DNA from 2 places in the Serpentinimonas sp. SMBJO2 genome. Region 2 is predicted to be linked to the other one. Evidence: predicted binding sites of a transcription regulator. Region 2 holds the regulator's gene; the other holds the start of a gene.
What was found. The regulator HrcA, encoded in region 2, represses chaperone genes, less so after heat shock. The targets are predictions, from matches to a motif close to TTAGCACTCNNNNNNNNNGAGTGCTAA.
Positions count from the first base shown of each region.

Region 1 (8,550 bases), 830 kb from region 2:
CACTTTCAGGATGCCGCGGATGGTGTTGACCACCAGCGTCGCCAGCGCTTCGCCTTCCACGTCTTCGGCAATGATCAGCAGCGGACGGCCGGCCTTGGCCACGGCTTCGAGCGTGGGCAGCAGGTCGCGGATGTTGCTGATTTTCTTGTCGAACAGCAGCACGAACGGGTTGTCCAGCAGCGCCGCTTGCTTTTCCGGGTTGTTGATGAAGTAGGGCGAGAGGTAGCCGCGGTCGAACTGCATGCCTTCGACGATGTCGAGCTCGTTGTCCAGGCTCTTGCCGTCTTCGACCGTGATCACGCCTTCCTTGCCCACTTTGTCCATCGCCTTGGCGATGATGTCGCCGATGCTGGCGTCGGCGTTGGCCGAGATGGCGCCCACTTGCGCGATTTCCTTGCTGGTGGTGGTGGGCTTGGAGGCCTTTTTCAGCTCTTCGACCAGGGCCGTGACGGCCTTGTCGATGCCGCGCTTGAGGTCCATCGGGTTCATGCCGGCGGCCACGTACTTCATGCCTTCGCGCACGATGGCTTGGGCCAGCACGGTGGCGGTGGTGGTGCCGTCACCGGCGTTGTCGCTGGTCTTGGAAGCGACTTCCTTGACCATCTGCGCGCCCATGTTCTGCAGCTTGTCCTTGAGCTCGATTTCCTTGGCCACTGACACACCGTCCTTGGTCACGGTGGGGGCACCGAAGCTGCGCTCGAGCACCACGTTGCGGCCTTTGGGGCCCAGGGTCACCTTCACGGCGTTGGCCAGGATGTTCACACCCTCGACCATGCGGGCGCGGGCTTCGCCGCCGAAAACTACGTCTTTTGCTGCCATTTGTTGCTATCCTTGAAATGTGTGGGGGTGAAACGGGGGCGCGCTTCAGCGCACGACGACGGCGAACAGGTCGTCTTCCTTCATGACCAGCAGCTCGTCGCCATCGACCTTGACGGTCTGGCCGCTGTACTTGCCAAACAACACGCGGTCGCCGACTTGCACGCTCAGGGCTTTGGTTTCGCCTTTGTCGTTGGTCTTGCCCGGGCCGACGGCCAGCACTTCACCCTGGTCGGGTTTTTCGGCGGCGTTGTCGGGAATCACGATGCCCGAAGCGGTTTTGGTTTCCTGTTCCAAGCGCTTGACGATCACGCGATCGGCGAGGGGGCGAAGTTTCATGGGTACTCCTGTCACAAAAAAGGCACACACAACGGTGCAGTTGCTACGAAAGTCGTGGGGGCCGGCTGCGGCTGCCCTGGGCAGGCCGCTGACCGAGTCTGCTGTTAGCACTAACCACCAACGAGTGCTGATGATAAGGCCGCAGCGCCGGTTTTCAAGGGGGGGCGGCGAAAAACTCCGCATCGGCCTGCGGCCACAGCCCGACCAGGCGCTCGTGCGGCCAGCCGGTCAGGCGCTGCAGCAGCGCCCAGTCGAAGCCCGGCCCGGGGTCGGCCTTGCGACCGGGGGCGATGTGCTGGTGCCCGGCCACGTGCTCGATCGGGTAGCGCCCCGCCAGCTCGAGGCACAGCGCGGCCAGCGTCGGGTACTGGGCCGGCTCGAAGGGCTCGCCCTCCAGGCCTTCGAGCTCGATGCCGATCGAAAAATCGTTGCAGTTGGGCCGGCCCAGCCACTGCGAGGCCCCGGCGTGCCAGGCGCGGCGCTCGCAGTCCACAAACTGCAGCAGCTCGCCGCAGCGGCGGATGTAGTAGTGCGCCGACACCTGCAGGCCCCGGATCGACTCGAAGTAGGGGTGCGCGCCCCAGTCCAGCGTGCCGGCAAACAGCTGCTCGACCTGCGGGCCGCCGTACTGCCCCGGCGGCAGGCTGATGGAGTGCAGCACCAGCAGCGTGATGCGCGCCCCCGGCGGGCGCGCGCCGTGGTGCGGGCTGGGGCAGCGGCGTGGGGTGGGCAGGGGCACGGCGGGCGGGCTTTGGGAGCGAAGTGGGTTTGGGAGGCTGAGGTTCAGGCCATCGAGTCTAGCTGGAGTGGACGCCACTTCGACCCACTTCGACCCGAGTCGCTCCAGATGCCGACCGCGCTGGCTTACACTTGCCGCCATGCAAGCCGACTCCAGCCCCCCACCTGCCCCCAAACCCGATCCCGATTCGGGGTGCGGTGGAGCCGCTGCGCCGCTGCCGCCGCCGCGGCGCATCAAGGGCATTTACGTGCTGCCCAACCTGATCACGCTGGCAGGGCTGTTCGGTGGCTTTTATGCCGTGGTCATGGCCATGAACGACCGCTTCGACCTCGCTGCCCTGGGCATTTTCGCCGCCATGGTGCTCGACAGCCTCGACGGCCGGGTGGCGCGCCTGACGCGCACGCAAAGCGCCTTTGGCGAGCAGATGGATTCGCTGGCCGATATGGTCTCCTTTGGCGCCGCGCCGGCGCTGGTGGCTTACGAGTGGGCGCTGTACGACCTCGGGCGCTGGGGCTGGATCGCCGCTTTTGTCTATTGCGCCTGCGCGGCGCTGCGGCTGGCGCGCTTCAATGTCAACACGGCCGTGGTCGATCGGCGCTACTTCCAGGGCCTGCCCTCGCCGGCGGCGGCGGCGCTGGTGGCGGGCTTCATCTGGCTGGCAACCGAATTCGAGCTCAGTGCCCCCGATCTGGTCTGGCCGATGTTCGCCCTCATGCTCTATGCCGGGCTGACCATGGTCTCCAACCTCCCCTTTTACAGCTTCAAAGACCTCAAGCTCAAGCGCAGCGTGCCCTTTGTGGTGATCGTGCTGGTGGCGCTGGGGATCGCGGTGATCAACATCCACCCGCCGCTGGTGCTGTTTGGCCTGATTGCGGGCTATGCCGCCTCGGGTTACGTGGTCTATGGTTGGCGCAAGCTGCGCGGCGAGCCCACCAGCGTGGTGAGCACCAGCACCCACGACCCGGACGAAAAAGACCTGCACCGCTGATCGAAGCGGCCTGAAGCCACCCGTTCATGCCGGCCTCGAGGCCCCACACCCCCTGCCGGCGGCGCAGCACATGCGCGCCATAGCCCCAAGGCCGCCACGGTGATAGGCAGGGGCAATCGCCCGCCCGGCTGGGCATGTTATATTGTTGTCATGCAAGACCTGCGCGCGCTTTCGCTACTACCCCGGACTCACCACGGGTCGGCGAGTTAGCGCACGCCTTTTTTGCACAACGGCCCGTTTGCACCCGCAGCGGGCCGTTGGTGTTTTTGGGGCTGCGGGCAACATGAGGTTGCGGACACACCGCTTGGAGCACTCACATGAGCGACAAACTGATCATTTTCGACACCACCTTGCGCGATGGCGAGCAGTCGCCCGGGGCCTCCATGACCAAGGACGAAAAGCTGCGCATCGCGCGCCAGCTCGAGCGCCTGAAGGTGGATGTGATCGAGGCCGGCTTTGCTGCCGCCTCCAACGGCGACTTCGAAGCCGTCAAGGCCATCGCCGACGCCATCAGGGACAGCACCGTGTGTTCGCTGGCGCGCGCCAACGAGCACGACATCAGCCGCTCGGCCCAGGCGCTGGCCGGCGCGCGCAGCGCCCGCATCCACACCTTCATCGCCACCAGCGCGCTGCACATGGAGAAAAAGCTGCGCATGACGCCCGAGCAGGTGTTCGAGCAGGCGCAGCAGGCGGTGCGGCTGGCGCGCCAGCTCTGCCCCGACGTCGAGTTCAGCCCCGAAGACGGCTACCGCAGCGACCCCGACTTTTTGTGCCGCGTGATCGAGGCGGTGATCGGCGCCGGCGCGCGCACCATCAACATCCCCGACACCGTGGGCTACGGCGTGCCCGAGCTCTACGGCAACTTCATCAAAATGCTGCGCGAGCGCGTGCCCAACTCCGATCTCGCGGTCTGGAGCGTGCACTGCCACAACGATCTGGGCATGGCGGTGGCCAATTCGCTCGCCGGCGTCAAGATCGGCGGCGCGCGCCAGGTCGAGTGCACCATCAACGGCCTGGGTGAGCGCGCCGGCAACTGCGCGCTCGAAGAAATCGTCATGGCCGTGAAAACGCGGCGCGATTACTTTGGCCTCGAAGTCGGCATCGACACCACGCAGATCGTGCCCGCCAGCCGCATGGTCAGCCAGACCACCGGCTTTGTGGTGCAGCCCAACAAGGCCGTGGTCGGGGCCAACGCCTTTGCCCACGCCAGCGGCATCCACCAGGATGGCGTGCTCAAGGCGCGCGCCACCTACGAGATCATGCGCGCCGAAGACGTGGGCTGGAGCGCCAACAAGATCGTGCTCGGCAAGCTCAGCGGCCGCAACGCCTTCAAGCAGCGCCTCGACGAGCTCGGGATCGCGCTGCACAGCGAAGTCGAGCTCAACGCCGCCTTTGCCAAGTTCAAGGAACTCGCCGACCGCAAGTCGGAAATCTTTGACGAAGACATCCTGGCGCTGGTCAGCGACGAAAGCGTGACCCCCGACCAGGAACACTACGCGCTGGTGGCGTTGGCCCAGCACAGCGAGACCGGCGAGCGCCCGCAGGCGCGGGTGGTGTTCACCATCGGCGGCAAAGAGTACTGCGGCCAGGCCGAGGGCAACGGCCCGGTGGATGCGTCGCTCAAGGCGATCGAGAGCCACGTGCACAGCGGCGCCGAGCTGCAGCTGTATTCGGTCAACGCCATCACCAGCGGCTCGACCGAAAGCCAAGGCGAGGTCACGGTGCGGCTGCAGCACGCCGGCCGGGTGGTCAACGGCGTCGGCGCCGACCCCGACATCGTGGTCGCGTCGGCCAAAGCCTACCTGAGTGCCCTCACCAAGCTGCACAGCAAGGCCGAGCGCGTGCAGGCGCAGGGCTGGCCGGTCTGAAGCGCAGGCCGCCCGGGCTGCGCTGCGCCGGCCTCGATCAGATCAGGGTAAACCCTTAGGTGGCCACAAAAATGTTGTGATGAGGGCTTAAAAACCCCTCACAAGCGCCTGAATCTGGATTGGTTTTTGATTTTTCTCTCTATACTGGCGGGCCCAGCGCCTGTTTCTAGAGGGTAGTAAGACATGAACCGATACCAAATTGTGCTGCGCCCCGGCTGGTCGGCGGCCCTGCTGCTTGGGTGCACGGGTTTGCTGCTGCCCGTGTACGCCCAAACGCCTTTTCCTGCCAAGCAGCGCGTGGCAGCGCCCGAGGTGCGCATCGAGGGGGCCCGGGCCGCGCCCGTGCCGGCCAGCAGCGCCCGAGCCGAGCGCGAGCGCGCCGTGGCGCCGCAGGCCAGCCGCCCCGGTGCCGCCGCCTTGGCAGTGCCCGAATCTGCAGGGCAACGCTTTGCCGCCAAGGTGCAGATCGCCACCGACGCGCAGATCGAGCGTGCGCGCCATGCGGCGGCACAGTCGCAGCGGGTGTCGGTGGTGGTCGCGGCGGCGCCGGCCCAGCCGCCGCGCGAGGCCGCCCCGGCTGCGTCTGCTGCGGCCGGCGAGCGCGCCAGCCCGATGCAGGCCGAGCGCCTGGGCCTGCGCGTGGCCGACGACCCGCTCGAGCTCGATTCGGGCGTGGCGCTGCTGGTGGATGCGCACACGGGCGAAATCTTGCTCGGCAAAAACGACACCGTGGTGTTGCCGATCGCCTCCATCACCAAGCTCATGACGGCGATCATCGTGGTCGATGCCCGGCAGGATCTGGACGAAATGCTCACCATCACCCAGGCCGACATCGATCGGCTGCGTGGCAGCGGTTCGCGCCTGCCCGTGGGGGCGCAGCTGACGCGCGGCCAAGCCCTGCATCTGGCCTTGATGTCGAGCGAAAACCGCGCCGCCCACGCGCTGGCGCGCCATTTCCCCGGCGGCGTGCCGGCTTTTGTGCGGCAAATGAACCGCAAGGCGACCGAGTTGGGTATGCACGACACCCACTTCGCCGACCCCACCGGTTTGTCGGGCGGCAACCGCTCCAGCGCCCGCGACCTGGCCATGCTCACGGCGGCCAGCTCGCATCGCCCCTTGGTGCGCGAGCTGTCGGTCTCGCCGCAGTACCAGCTGGCGCTCGGGCCGCGCACGATCACCTACCGCAACAGCAACATGCTGGTGCGCAACGGCGACTGGGAAATCAACCTGCAGAAAACCGGCTTCATCCGCGAGGCCGGGCGCACGCTGGTGATGCAAGCCGATGTGTCGGGGCGGTCGCTCATCTTGGTGCTGCTGGGTGCCAGCGGCAGCCAGGCGCGCGCCACCGACGCCGAGCGGCTGCGCCGCTGGGTGCTGCGCAGCCTGTTTTCGAGCGGCCCGCGGCCGGCCGATGCGCTGTCGGCCAGCGAGCACGAGCGCTCAGGGCTGCTGCAGCCGAGCTGACCGCCACACGCTGCGGCTTGATCGCGGCCTGACCCGCGGCGGCTTGATCGCGGCCTGGCCCGCTGCGGCACCCAAGCAGGCCATGGCACCCAGCCCGCGCATCAGGGCGGGCTGGGTTCGGTTTGCCAGCCCAGCGCGGCGCTGATCTGCGCCGCGCTGGCGCGCAGCTTGGGCAGCCAGCTTTCTTCGAGCCGATCGGCCGGGGCCGAGATCGACAGGCCCGCCACCAGCCGGCCCTGGTCGTCGTAAATGCCGGCGGCCATGCAGCGCACCCCCAGCTCCAGCTCCTCGTTGTCGCGCGCCACGCCGTGGCGGCGGCACAGCGCCAGTTCGCGCTCCAGCAAGGGCAGCTGGGTGATGCTGTTGCGCGTCTGGCCCATCAGCCCGGTGCGGCTGGCGTAGGCGCGCAGGCGCTGCGGATCGTCGGCGGCCAGGAACAGCTTGCCGACCGAAGTCAGGTGCAGCGGCGCCCGGCCCCCGATGGCGCGCACCACCTGCATGCCCGAGCGTTCGCTGTAGGCGCGTTCCACGTAAATGATCTCGTCGCCCTGGCGCACGCTCAGGTTGACCGGTTGCTGGATTTGCTTGTGCAGCTCGCGCATGGGCAGCAGCGCCGCGTCGCGCACGCTCAGGCGCCCCTTGACCAGGTTGCCGAGCTCGAGCAGGCGCATGCCCAGCCGGTAGGCGCCGGGTTCGGGCCGCTCGACCAGGCGCCCCAGAGCCAGGTCGTTGAGGATGCGGTGCGCCGTCGAAGGGTGCAGGCCGGTGCGCTCGCTGATCAGCCTGAGCGGCACCGGCTCTTCGTGCGCGGCCAGCACGTCGAGCAGTTGCAGGATGCGTTCGATCACTTGCACGCTGGGCTTGGGCGGCGGGATGGGCAGGGGGGCGCTGTGCGGGATGCGGTTCATGGGGCTTGAGCCTAGGCAAGATGCAAGGCACCGCATTTTATCTGGTGAAACGCGATCGCATGCCCAGGCCCAGGTCTTGCGGCTGTGCCGCCGGCGCAGTCCAGCGCGCAGGCGGGGCTTGCCAGCGGCCACCGAGCAGCAGCTGGTGCGGCTGAAAGCGGCTTTTGTAGCTCATCTTGGGGCTTGCCTCGATCCAATAGCCCAGATAGAGGTAACGCAGCCCCAGCTGACGCACCTGTTCGAGCTGCCACAGCACGCAGTAGCTGCCGTAGGCGGCGCTGGGGTCGGGGTCGTAGAAGGTGTACACGGCCGACAGGCCGTCTTCGAGCACATCGAGGATCGAGACCATGCGCAACGTCTCGGCGCCGCTTTCGGGCGCAGGTTCGTTGAACTCGACCAGCCGCGTGTCGGCGCGGCTTTGCAGCAGAAACTGGCGGTACTGTTCGAGGTCGTCGTGGTCCATGCCGCCGCCGGGGTGGCGCTGGCGCTGGTAGCGCAAGTACAGTTCGTAGTGCGCCGGTCGCAGGCCCAGCGTGAGCACGCGCGCTTGCAGGTGGGCGTGGCGCTTCCAGGCGCGGCGCTGGCTGCGGCTGGGCTCGAAGGCTTGCGCGTCCACGCGCAGCGGCACGCAGGCCTGGCAGCCGTCGCAGTGCGGCCGGTAGGTGTAGAGCCCGCTGCGCCTGAACCCTTGGGCCACCAGCTGCGCGTAGGTGTCGCCCCGGATCAGGTGACTGGGCGAGGCCACGAGCGAGCGCGCCGTGCGCGCGCTCAGGTAGCTGCACGGGTAGGCTGCGGTGGCGTAAAACTGCACGGTCTGCAGCGGGAGTTCCTGCGGGTGCGTCACGGCGGTGGGGGTGGGGTGCGGGGGTCGGGGTTGGGAGCCAACAGGCTTTGCCAGTGTACGGGTTCGAAGCGCCAGACCGGGCTGGGCGCGGCCAGGGCCGCTTTGGCGGTGCGCAAAAAGTCGCTGCGCGACAGGGTGCGGGCGCCGAGCGAGGCCAGGTGCGCGGTGTCTTGCTGGCAGTCGATCAGCGGCACCTGCCAGGCGCGGGCGCAAGCCACCAGCGCCGCCAGCGCGATTTTGGAGGCGTTGGGGCGGCGGCTGAACATCGATTCGCCAAACACCATGCGCCCCAAGTTGACGCAGTACAGGCCGCCGACGAGTTCGCCCTGATGCCAGGTCTCGACGCTGTGTACGCAGCCGGCCTGGTGCCAGGCCAGATAGGCGTCGATCATCGGCGGCACGATCCAGGTGCCGCGCTGGCCTTGGCGTGGGCTGTGGGCGCAGGCGCGCAGCACGTGCTCGAAGGCGCTGTCGATGCGGATCTCGAGCGCGCCCGAGCGCAAGCCGCGCCGGATCTCTTTGCGCAACGAGGGGTGGAGCCTGAAGTCGGCCGGGCGCAGCGCCATGCGCGGGTCGGGGCTCCA
Region 1 covers NZ_CP150628.1:2,272,018-2,280,567, reverse strand. Annotated here, with positions in the region: gene groL (chaperonin GroEL) at 1-819, opposite strand, end outside; gene groES (co-chaperone GroES) at 865-1,155, opposite strand; gene ampD (1,6-anhydro-N-acetylmuramyl-L-alanine amidase AmpD) at 1,310-1,894, opposite strand; gene pssA (CDP-diacylglycerol--serine O-phosphatidyltransferase) at 2,034-2,882, shown strand; gene AAAZ40_RS10540 (2-isopropylmalate synthase) at 3,200-4,750, shown strand; gene AAAZ40_RS10535 (D-alanyl-D-alanine carboxypeptidase family protein) at 4,934-6,214, shown strand; gene AAAZ40_RS10530 (IclR family transcriptional regulator) at 6,316-7,122, opposite strand; gene AAAZ40_RS10525 (arginyltransferase) at 7,160-7,966, opposite strand; gene aat (leucyl/phenylalanyl-tRNA--protein transferase) at 7,963-8,550, opposite strand, start outside.
Region 1: the regulator HrcA is predicted to act here: its motif matches at 1,260-1,286, upstream of groES (co-chaperone GroES).

Region 2 (8,550 bases):
AGCAGCTCGCCCAGCTCGCGCAACTGGGTCGCGCTGGCGGTGCTGCCGTTGATCCAGGCGCGGCTGCGGCCTTGGGTGTCGAGCTGGCGCTTGAGCCGCAAGGGCTCGCCCGGCTCGCCCTCGAAGCCCTGCTCGGCCAGCCACTCGCAGGCCGCCGCCGTGGGCTCGAATTCGGCCACCACCTCGGTGCGTGCCGCGCCCTCGCGCACCACCGCGGCGTCGGCGCGCGCGCCCAGCGCCAACTGCAGGGCGTCGATGAGGATCGACTTGCCGGCCCCGGTCTCGCCGGTGAGCACGGTAAAGCCTCGCTGCAAATCCAGTTCCAGTTCGCGCACGATCACAAAATCGCGCAGCGCCATGCGTTGCCAGCTCAACCCACGCCCCCTTCGTTCCAGTGCAGCTTGCGCCGCAGGGTGTCAAAATAGCTCCAGCCCAGCGGGTGCAACAGGCACAGTTGGTGCGCCGCGCGCCGCACCACGATGCGGTCGCCATGCAGCAGGCTGGTGAAGCTCTGCATATCAAAGTGTGCGCTGGCGTCGCGCCCCGAGACCACCTCGACCGCGATTTCGCCGCTGGCTGGCAGCACGATCGGGCGGTTGGTGAGCGTGTGCGGCGCGATCGGGGCCATGATCCAGCCGTCGATGGCCGGGTGCAACAGCGGCCCACCGGCCGACAAGGCGTAAGCGGTGCAACCCGTGGGGGTGGCGATCACTAGGCCGTCGGCGCGCTGCTTGGCCACGAAATGGCCATCGACCTCGACCCGCAGCTCCACCATGCTGGGGGCGCTGCCGCGGTTGACCACCACGTCGTTCATGGCGATGGTCTCGAACACGCACGAGCCGTCGCGCCAGACGCTGGCGTGCATCAGCGCGCGCCGGTCTTGCTCGTACTGGCCGTGCAGAATGGCTTGCAAAACCGGGGCGTAGCCCTGCCACGGGATGTCGGTGATAAAGCCCAGTCGGCCTTGGTTGATCCCCACCAGAGGGACTTGCTGGCGCGCCAGCTGGCGCCCGATGCCCAGCATGGTGCCATCGCCCCCGAGCACCAGCGCCAAATCGCAGTGCCGGCCGATCTCGCTCACGTCGAGCACCGGGTAGGTTTCCAGCCCGGTGTTGAGGGCGGTTTCGCGCTCCAGGCTCACGGCGCAGCCCTGTTTGAGCAAAAAATGCGCCAAGGTGTCGATGATGCCGCGCGAACCCAGTGCGTTGTATTTGCCGATCACCGCCACGTGGTGGAAGCGCAGCTCTGCCGCAGGCGGCAGGGCAGCCAGCGGCGGTGCAGCAGGGGTTGAGGCGTGCTGATTCATGTGCAAATTAAAGCACAAGCCCATTAAAATCTTCCTCATGCTCGATGACCGCTCCAAGCACCTGCTCAAAACCCTGGTCGAGCGCTACATCGCCGACGGTCAACCGGTGGGCTCGCGCACCCTGTCGCGTGCGGCCGGGCTGGAGCTCTCGCCCGCGACCATCCGCAACGTCATGAGCGACCTCGAGGATCTCGGCCTGATCGCCAGCCCGCACACCTCGGCGGGCCGGGTGCCCACCGCGCGCGGCTACCGGCTGTTTGTCGATACCATGCTCACCGCCCGGCGCGACGAGCTCCCCGCCGTGGAGTCCATGCCGGCCGCTGCCCTGCATGGCGAGCAACCGCGCCAAGTGCTCAACCAGGCGGCGCAGCTGCTCTCCAGCCTGTCGCATTTCGTGGGCGTGGTGCGGGTGCCCAAGCGCGCCAGCGTCTTCAGGCACATCGAGTTTTTGAGCCTGTCGCAGCGGCGCGTGCTGGTGATTCTGGTCTCGCCCGATGGCGAGGTGCAAAACCACGTCATCCACACCCAGCCCGAGTTTGAACAAAGCCAACTGCAAGAAGCGGCCAATTTTCTCAACGCCCACTACGCCGGCCTGACGCTGAGCGAGGTGCGCGACCGCCTGCGCACCGAAGTCGAGCGCCTGCGTGGTGAGATCGCCGCCCTGATGCTGCAAGCGGTTGAGCTGGGTACCGAAAGCGAGGCGCAGCAAGACGCGGTGCTGGTGGCCGGCGAGCGCAACCTGCTGTCGGTGAGCGATTTTTCGCACGACTTGGGGCAGTTGCGGCGGCTATTCGATATCTTTGAGCAAAAAACCCAGCTCATGCGGCTGCTCGACGTCTCGCACCAGGCCGACGGGGTGCGGATCTTCATCGGCGGCGACAGCCAAGGCGTGCCGTTCGAGGATTTGTCGGTGGTCAGCGCGCCCTACACCGTCGATGGCGCCGTGGTCGGCACCCTGGGCGTGATCGGCCCGCAGCGCATGCCCTACGAGCGCATGATCCAGATCGTGGACATCACCGCCAAGCTGCTGGGCAACGCCCTGAGCCAGCCGCGCCAGGAGTTTCGCAGCCCGCCGTGAGCAGCTGGCGCCCAGCATGGGCCTGCGCGTGCCTGTGCCGGTGGGCGCATGGGCGCCTGTGCCGGCGCTTCCTTGGGCGCTTGTCTGGGCGCTTGGGGATGCAGTAAACTCCAGATCTCTGGGCCTCTAGCTCATGCTTGGTTAGAGCAGCGGACTTAAGCTGCGCCGCCCTGCGGTTCGCAAGAATACGGGCGGCGCGAATGTGGGTTGCCGGTGGGTAAGTTCACTCTGCCTGCCGGTAGAACTGCTCAAATTCGGGGAAACCTCTGCCTTGCTGGCGTGGCAATCCCGAGCGAAACTCCCCCTTGGGGGAGGACGTGTAGAGACTGTACGGGCAGGTCGTAACGACAAGAGACAGTCCAGACCACAAACCCGAAAGGGGTGGCGAAAGCCATAGCTGGTACGCATAATCCGTTGGTGCCGTGTTCGACTCACGGGAGGCCCACCATCTGCCCAAACTTCCAGACCGACGAGGGGGAGGCCGAAGGTCGGTGAAGCCGCGCCCGGCAGAGCTGCTGCAAGCGCCGCAACGCTCAACGCAGCACATCGCCCACGCAGACGTACTTGAGCTCCAGGTATTCGTCGATGCCGTGGTGCGAGCCCTCGCGCCCGAGGCCCGACTGTTTCATGCCGCCAAAGGGCACGTGCTCGGTGGCCAAGATGCCGACGTTGACGCCGACCATGCCGTACTCCAGCGCCTCGCTCATGCGCCAGATGCGGCCCACGTCGCGGCTGTAGAAGTAGCTCGCCAGCCCGAATTCGGTGGCGTTGGCGGCGGCGATGACCTCTTGCTCGGTGTCGAAGCGGAACACCGGGGCCAGCGGGCCGAAGGTCTCTTCGCGTGCGCACAGCATGGCGGCGTGGCAGTCGGCGAGCACGGTGGGGGCAAAGAACTGGCCGCTGCCCAGCGCGCTCAGGCGCTGCCCACCCACCAGCACCCGCGCCCCCTGGGCCTGCGCGTCGTCGAGGTGGCGTTGCACCTTGTCGAGCGCGGCGGGCTCGATCAGCGGCCCGATGGCCACGCCTTCGGCAAAGCCGCTGCCCACTTGCAGCGTGCCGACACGGGCCGCGAATTTCTGCAAAAAAGCCTCGTAGATGCCGGCTTGCACATAAAAGCGGTTGGCGCAGACGCAGGTCTGGCCGGCGTTGCGGTATTTGCTGGCCAGCGCGCCTTCGACCGCGCTGTCGAGGTCGGCGTCGTCAAAGACGATGAAGGGGGCGTTGCCGCCGAGTTCGAGCGCGAGCTTTTTCACCGTCGGCGCGCACTGCGCCATCAGGATGCGCCCGACTTCGGTGGAGCCGGTAAAGCTCAGGTGGCGCACGGTGTCGCTGGCGCACAGCACCTGGCCGATGGCGATCGAGCGCGCGCTGTCGGCACTCAGCACGTTGAGCACGCCCGGTGGCAGGCCGGCGCGCTGGGCCAGTTCGGCGGCGGCGAGCGCGGTCAGGGGCGTGAGTTCGGCCGGTTTGACGATCACCGGGCAGCCCGCCGCCAGCGCCGGCGCCACTTTGCGCGTGATCATGGCCAGCGGAAAGTTCCAGGGCGTGATGGCGGCGCAGACGCCGATGGGCTGCTTGAGCACCAGCAGGCGCCGGTTGGGGTCGAACTGGGGCAGGGTTTCGCCATTGACGCGCTTGGCTTCTTCGGCAAACCATTCGACGAAGCTGGCCCCATAAGCGACTTCGCCCCGGGTTTCGGCCAAGGGTTTGCCTTGTTCTGCGGTCATGAGTCGCGCCAGATCGTCCTGATGCTCCAGCAGCAGTTCGAACCAGCGCCGCAAAATCTGGCTGCGCTGCTTGGCGGTCTGGTTGCGCCAGGCCGGCCAGGCGGTGTGGGCGGCGTCGATCGCCTGCTGGGCCTCGGCCGGCCCGAGGTTGGCGACATCGGCCAGCTTGGCCCCGGTGGCCGGGTCGTGCACGTCAAAGCGCTGGCTGCCGGGCACCCAGCGGCCGTCGATCAGGGCGTCGGTTTTGAGCAGGCTGGGGTCGTGCAGCAGGCTCAGGGGGCAGGAGGTGGGGGTGGGCATGGGGTGACGGGCTCGCTCGTTTGGGGGGGTTCAGGTGCCAGGCAGCGGCTGCCAGTGCGTGTGCTCGGGGCCGAGCGCGGGTGGGGGCAGTGCGGCGCAGGGGCGCTGGCCGTCGAGCAGGATCGGGTGCGCCAGCGCCGGCGGGGTGCCCAGCGCGCCATCCTCCGGCGCCGCTTGCGCGGGCAGGATCAGGCCGCGCGCCGCCACTTGCGGGTGCTCGAGCACCTGCGCCACGTCCAGAATGGGCGCACACGGGATGCCCAGCGCATCCAGATGCGTGCGCCAGTCGGCGGTGTCGCGCTGGCGCAGCACTGGGCCGATGAGCTCGATCAGCTCTTGGCGGTGTTGCACCCGCGCCGGGTTGGTGCCAAAGCGCTGGTCGCGCGCCAGCAGCGGCTGGCCGATGGCCTCGCACAGGCGGTTGAACTGGGCGTCGTTGCCCACGGCCAGCACGAGGTGGCCGTCGCGGGTGGCAAAAACCTGATAGGGCACGATGTTGGGGTGCGCGTTGCCCATGCGGCTGGGCCGGGTGGCGCCGATGAGCTGGTTGCTGGCCTGGTTGGCCAGCATGGCCACTTGCACGTCGAACAAGGCGGCGTCGATCACGCGCCCGCGCCCGGTGCGCCCGCGCTCGTGCAGCGCGGCCAGGATGGCGCTGCAGGCATAGACGCCAGTGAGCAGGTCGGTGACCGCCACCCCCACCTTTTGCGGCTCGCCGTCGGGGTTGCCGGTGATGCTCATCAGGCCGCCTTCGGCCTGGATGGCGAAGTCGTAACCGGCTCGGGGCGAGAGCGGGCCGGTCTGGCCGTAGCCGGTGATGGAGCAGTAGATCAGGCGCGGGTTGAGGGCTTGCAGATTGGGCGCATCCAGCCCATAGCGCGCCAGTTGGCCGACTTTGTAGTTTTCGATCAGCACGTCGGCCTCGCGCGCAAGCTCGCGCACCTGCTCGATGCCTTCGGGCTGGGTCAGGTCGATGGCCACCGAGCGCTTGCCGCGGTTGGCGCAGACGAAGTAGGCCGATAGCCGCTGCTCGCCTTCGCCCCACCAGGGCGGACCCCAGGCGCGGGTGTCGTCGCCGCAGCCGGGGCGCTCGACCTTGATCACGTCGGCGCCGTAGTCGGCCAGTATCTGTGCCGCCCAGGGGCCGGCGAGCACGCGCGAGAGGTCGAGCACGCGCACGCCCTCGAGTGGTCGCACAGGCGTGGCGGCGGGGCTGGCGCTGAAGGGGGCAGGGGGCATGGGGCGTTGGGCTGTTCAGTTGGCAAAAGCGGCGATGCCGGTGATGGCGCGCCCAAGGATGAGGGCGTGCACGTCGTGCGTGCCCTCGTAGGTGTTGACCACTTCGAGGTTGACCAGATGCCGCGCCACCCCGTATGCGTCGCTGATGCCGTTGCCGCCGAGCATGTCGCGCGCCGTGCGGGCGATGTCGAGCGCCTTGCCGCAGCTGTTGCGCTTGAGCAGGCTGGTGAGTTCGATCGCCGCCTGGCCTTGGTCTTTCAGGCGCCCCAGGCGCAGGCAACCTTGCAGGCCGAGCGCGATTTCGCTCACCATATCGGCCAGCTTCTTCTGAATCAGCTGGTTGGCGGCCAGCGGGCGGCCGAACTGCTGCCGCTCGAGCACGTACTGGCGCGCACGGGCGCAGCAGTCTTCGGCCGCGCCCAACGCGCCCCAAGCGATGCCGTAGCGGGCGCTGTTCAGGCAGGTGAAGGGGCCCTTCAGGCCACGCACCTCGGGAAAGGCGTTGGCTTCGGGGCAAAACACGTCCTCCATCACGATCTCGCCGGTGATGCTGGCGCGCAGGCCCACCTTGCCATGAATGGCCGGGGCGCTCAGGCCGTTCCAGCCTTTTTCCAGGATGAAGCCGCGAATGGCGCCTTCATCGTCCTTGGCCCAGACCACGAATACGTCGGCGATCGGGGAGTTGGTGATCCACGTCTTGGCGCCGCTGATCGCGTAACCGCCGGGCACTTTCCTGGCGCGGGTGACCATGCTGCCGGGGTCGGAGCCGTGGTTGGGTTCGGTCAGGCCAAAGCAGCCCACCCACTCGCCGCGGGCCAGCTTGGGCAGGTATTGCTGCTTTTGCGCTTCGGTGCCAAATTCGTGGATCGGCACCATCACCAGCGAGCTTTGCACGCTCATCATCGAGCGGTAGCCCGAATCCACGCGCTCCACCTCCCGCGCCACCAGCCCGTAGCTCACATAATCAAGCCCGGCGCCACCGTAGGCCTCGGGTATGGTGGGCCCCAGCAGACCGAGCGCGCCCATTTCGTTGAAGATGGATCGGTCCGTGCTTTCGTTGCGAAACGCCAGTTGCACCCGCGGCAGCAGTTTTGCTTGGCAATAGGCGTAGGCGGCATCGCGCACGGCGCGCTCGTCGGCGCTGAGCTGGCTGTCGAGCAAAAAGGGGTCGGACCAATCGAAGCGGGGGCTGGAGGATGGAGTGGGCATGAGGGGCTCGCAGGTGGGGTCGCTGCACGCCGTCGCCCGGCGCACCGACGGGCCAAGTTTAGCGCTTGAGGCACCGATGTGGCGACCTGTCGTGTCGCCTCCAAGCCATCGATTTTGGTGCGCACGATTGGCGCAGCGCGAAGCCGTGCGCGGCTTGCCCTACCTGCCCGGTGTGGCGCGGCTGGAGGGCTGCGCCGCGCTCTTGGCCGCCACCAGCGCCGCACCCAGCAACGCCAGCCCTTCGTCGAGCAGGGCGTCGGAGGCGGTGAGCGGCACCAGGATGCGGATCACGTTGGCGTACAGGCCGCACGAGAGCAGCACCAGTCCGCGTGCCAGCGCTTCGGCGCAGACGCGGCGCGTGAGCTCGGGGTCGGGCTGGCGCTGGCCGGGCTGGGTGGCGGGGTGTGCGGCACAATCTGCAGCGGGCGCGGGCGCAAACAGCTCGATCGCCAGCATGGCCCCAAGGCCGCGCACATCACCGATTTCGGGGTGTACCGCCGCCAGCGCCTGCAAGCCGGCGCGCAGCCGCGCCCCCACGGCTTGCGCACGCGGCAACAGTTGCTCTTGCTCGAACACGTCGAGCACCGCCAGCGCGGCCGCGCAGGCCAGCGGGTGCCCGGCGTAGGTGCCGCCCAGGCCGCCGGGAGCGGGGGCGTCCATCAGGTCGGCGCGGCCGATCACGGCCGACAGCGGAAAGCCGCCAGCCATCGACTTGGCCATGGTGATCAGGTCGGGGCAGGCCTGCGGCCCCCACTGTTCGCACGCCAGCCAAGTGCCGGTGCGGCCGGCCCCGGTCTGGATTTCGTCGGCGATGAACACGATGCCGTGGCGCTTGCACAGCGCGTGCAGGGCCTGGGCAAACTCGGGCGGGGCGACGTAAAAGCCGCCTTCGCCCTGCACCGGCTCGAGGAGGATGGCGGCCACGCGCGCGGGCTCGACGTCGTACTTGAACAGGTGGTCGAGCGAGCGCAGCGCGTCGGCCACGCTCACGCCGTGCAGCGGGTTGGGGAATTCGGCGTGGTAAATCTCGGCCGGGAAAGGCCCAAAGCCGCTTTTGTAGGGCGCCACCTTGCCGGTCAGTGCCATCCCGAGCAGGGTGCGGCCGTGAAAGCCGCCGCCAAAGGCGATCAGCGCCGAGCGCCCGGTGGCGGCGCGCGCGATCTTGACCGCGTTTTCCACCGCCTCGGCCCCGGTCGAAAGAAAGAAGGCTTTTTTGGCAAAGTCGCCCGGCGCACGCGCAATCAGGCGCTCGGCCAGTTCCACGTAGGGCTCGTAGGCCAGCACCTGAAAGCAGGTGTGGTGGTACTGCTCGAGCTGGGTCTTGACCGCCTGCACGACGCGCGGGTGCCGGTGCCCGGTGTTGAGCACGGCGATGCCGCCCGCAAAGTCGATGTAGCGCTGGCCTTGCACGTCCCAGACTTCGGCGTTGTCGGCGCGCTCGACGAACACCTCGTAGGTCTGGCCCAGCCCGGCGGGCAGGGCGGCACGGCGGCGCGCCATCAGCGCGGCGTTGGTGGCGGGGGTGGCGGGGGTGGCGGGTGCGGTGCTGGGCGGGGTGTTCATGCGGGGCTGCGGGTTGGGCCAAGGGCGGATTGCAATATCGAAGGGCGGCGTGCGCTCGGGCGGATGGGCCTCACACTTCCCAGGTCGAGCCGTGTTCGGGCACCAGCGCGCTCCAGCGCAGCTCGGTT
Region 2 covers NZ_CP150628.1:1,442,694-1,451,243, forward strand. Annotated here, with positions in the region: gene recN (DNA repair protein RecN) at 1-374, opposite strand, end outside; gene AAAZ40_RS06735 (NAD kinase) at 371-1,306, opposite strand; gene hrcA (heat-inducible transcriptional repressor HrcA) at 1,344-2,384, shown strand; gene AAAZ40_RS06745 (NAD-dependent succinate-semialdehyde dehydrogenase) at 2,918-4,411, opposite strand; gene AAAZ40_RS06750 (CaiB/BaiF CoA transferase family protein) at 4,442-5,650, opposite strand; gene AAAZ40_RS06755 (acyl-CoA dehydrogenase) at 5,666-6,859, opposite strand; gene gabT (4-aminobutyrate--2-oxoglutarate transaminase) at 7,019-8,422, opposite strand; gene AAAZ40_RS06765 (MBL fold metallo-hydrolase RNA specificity domain-containing protein) at 8,493-8,550, opposite strand, start outside.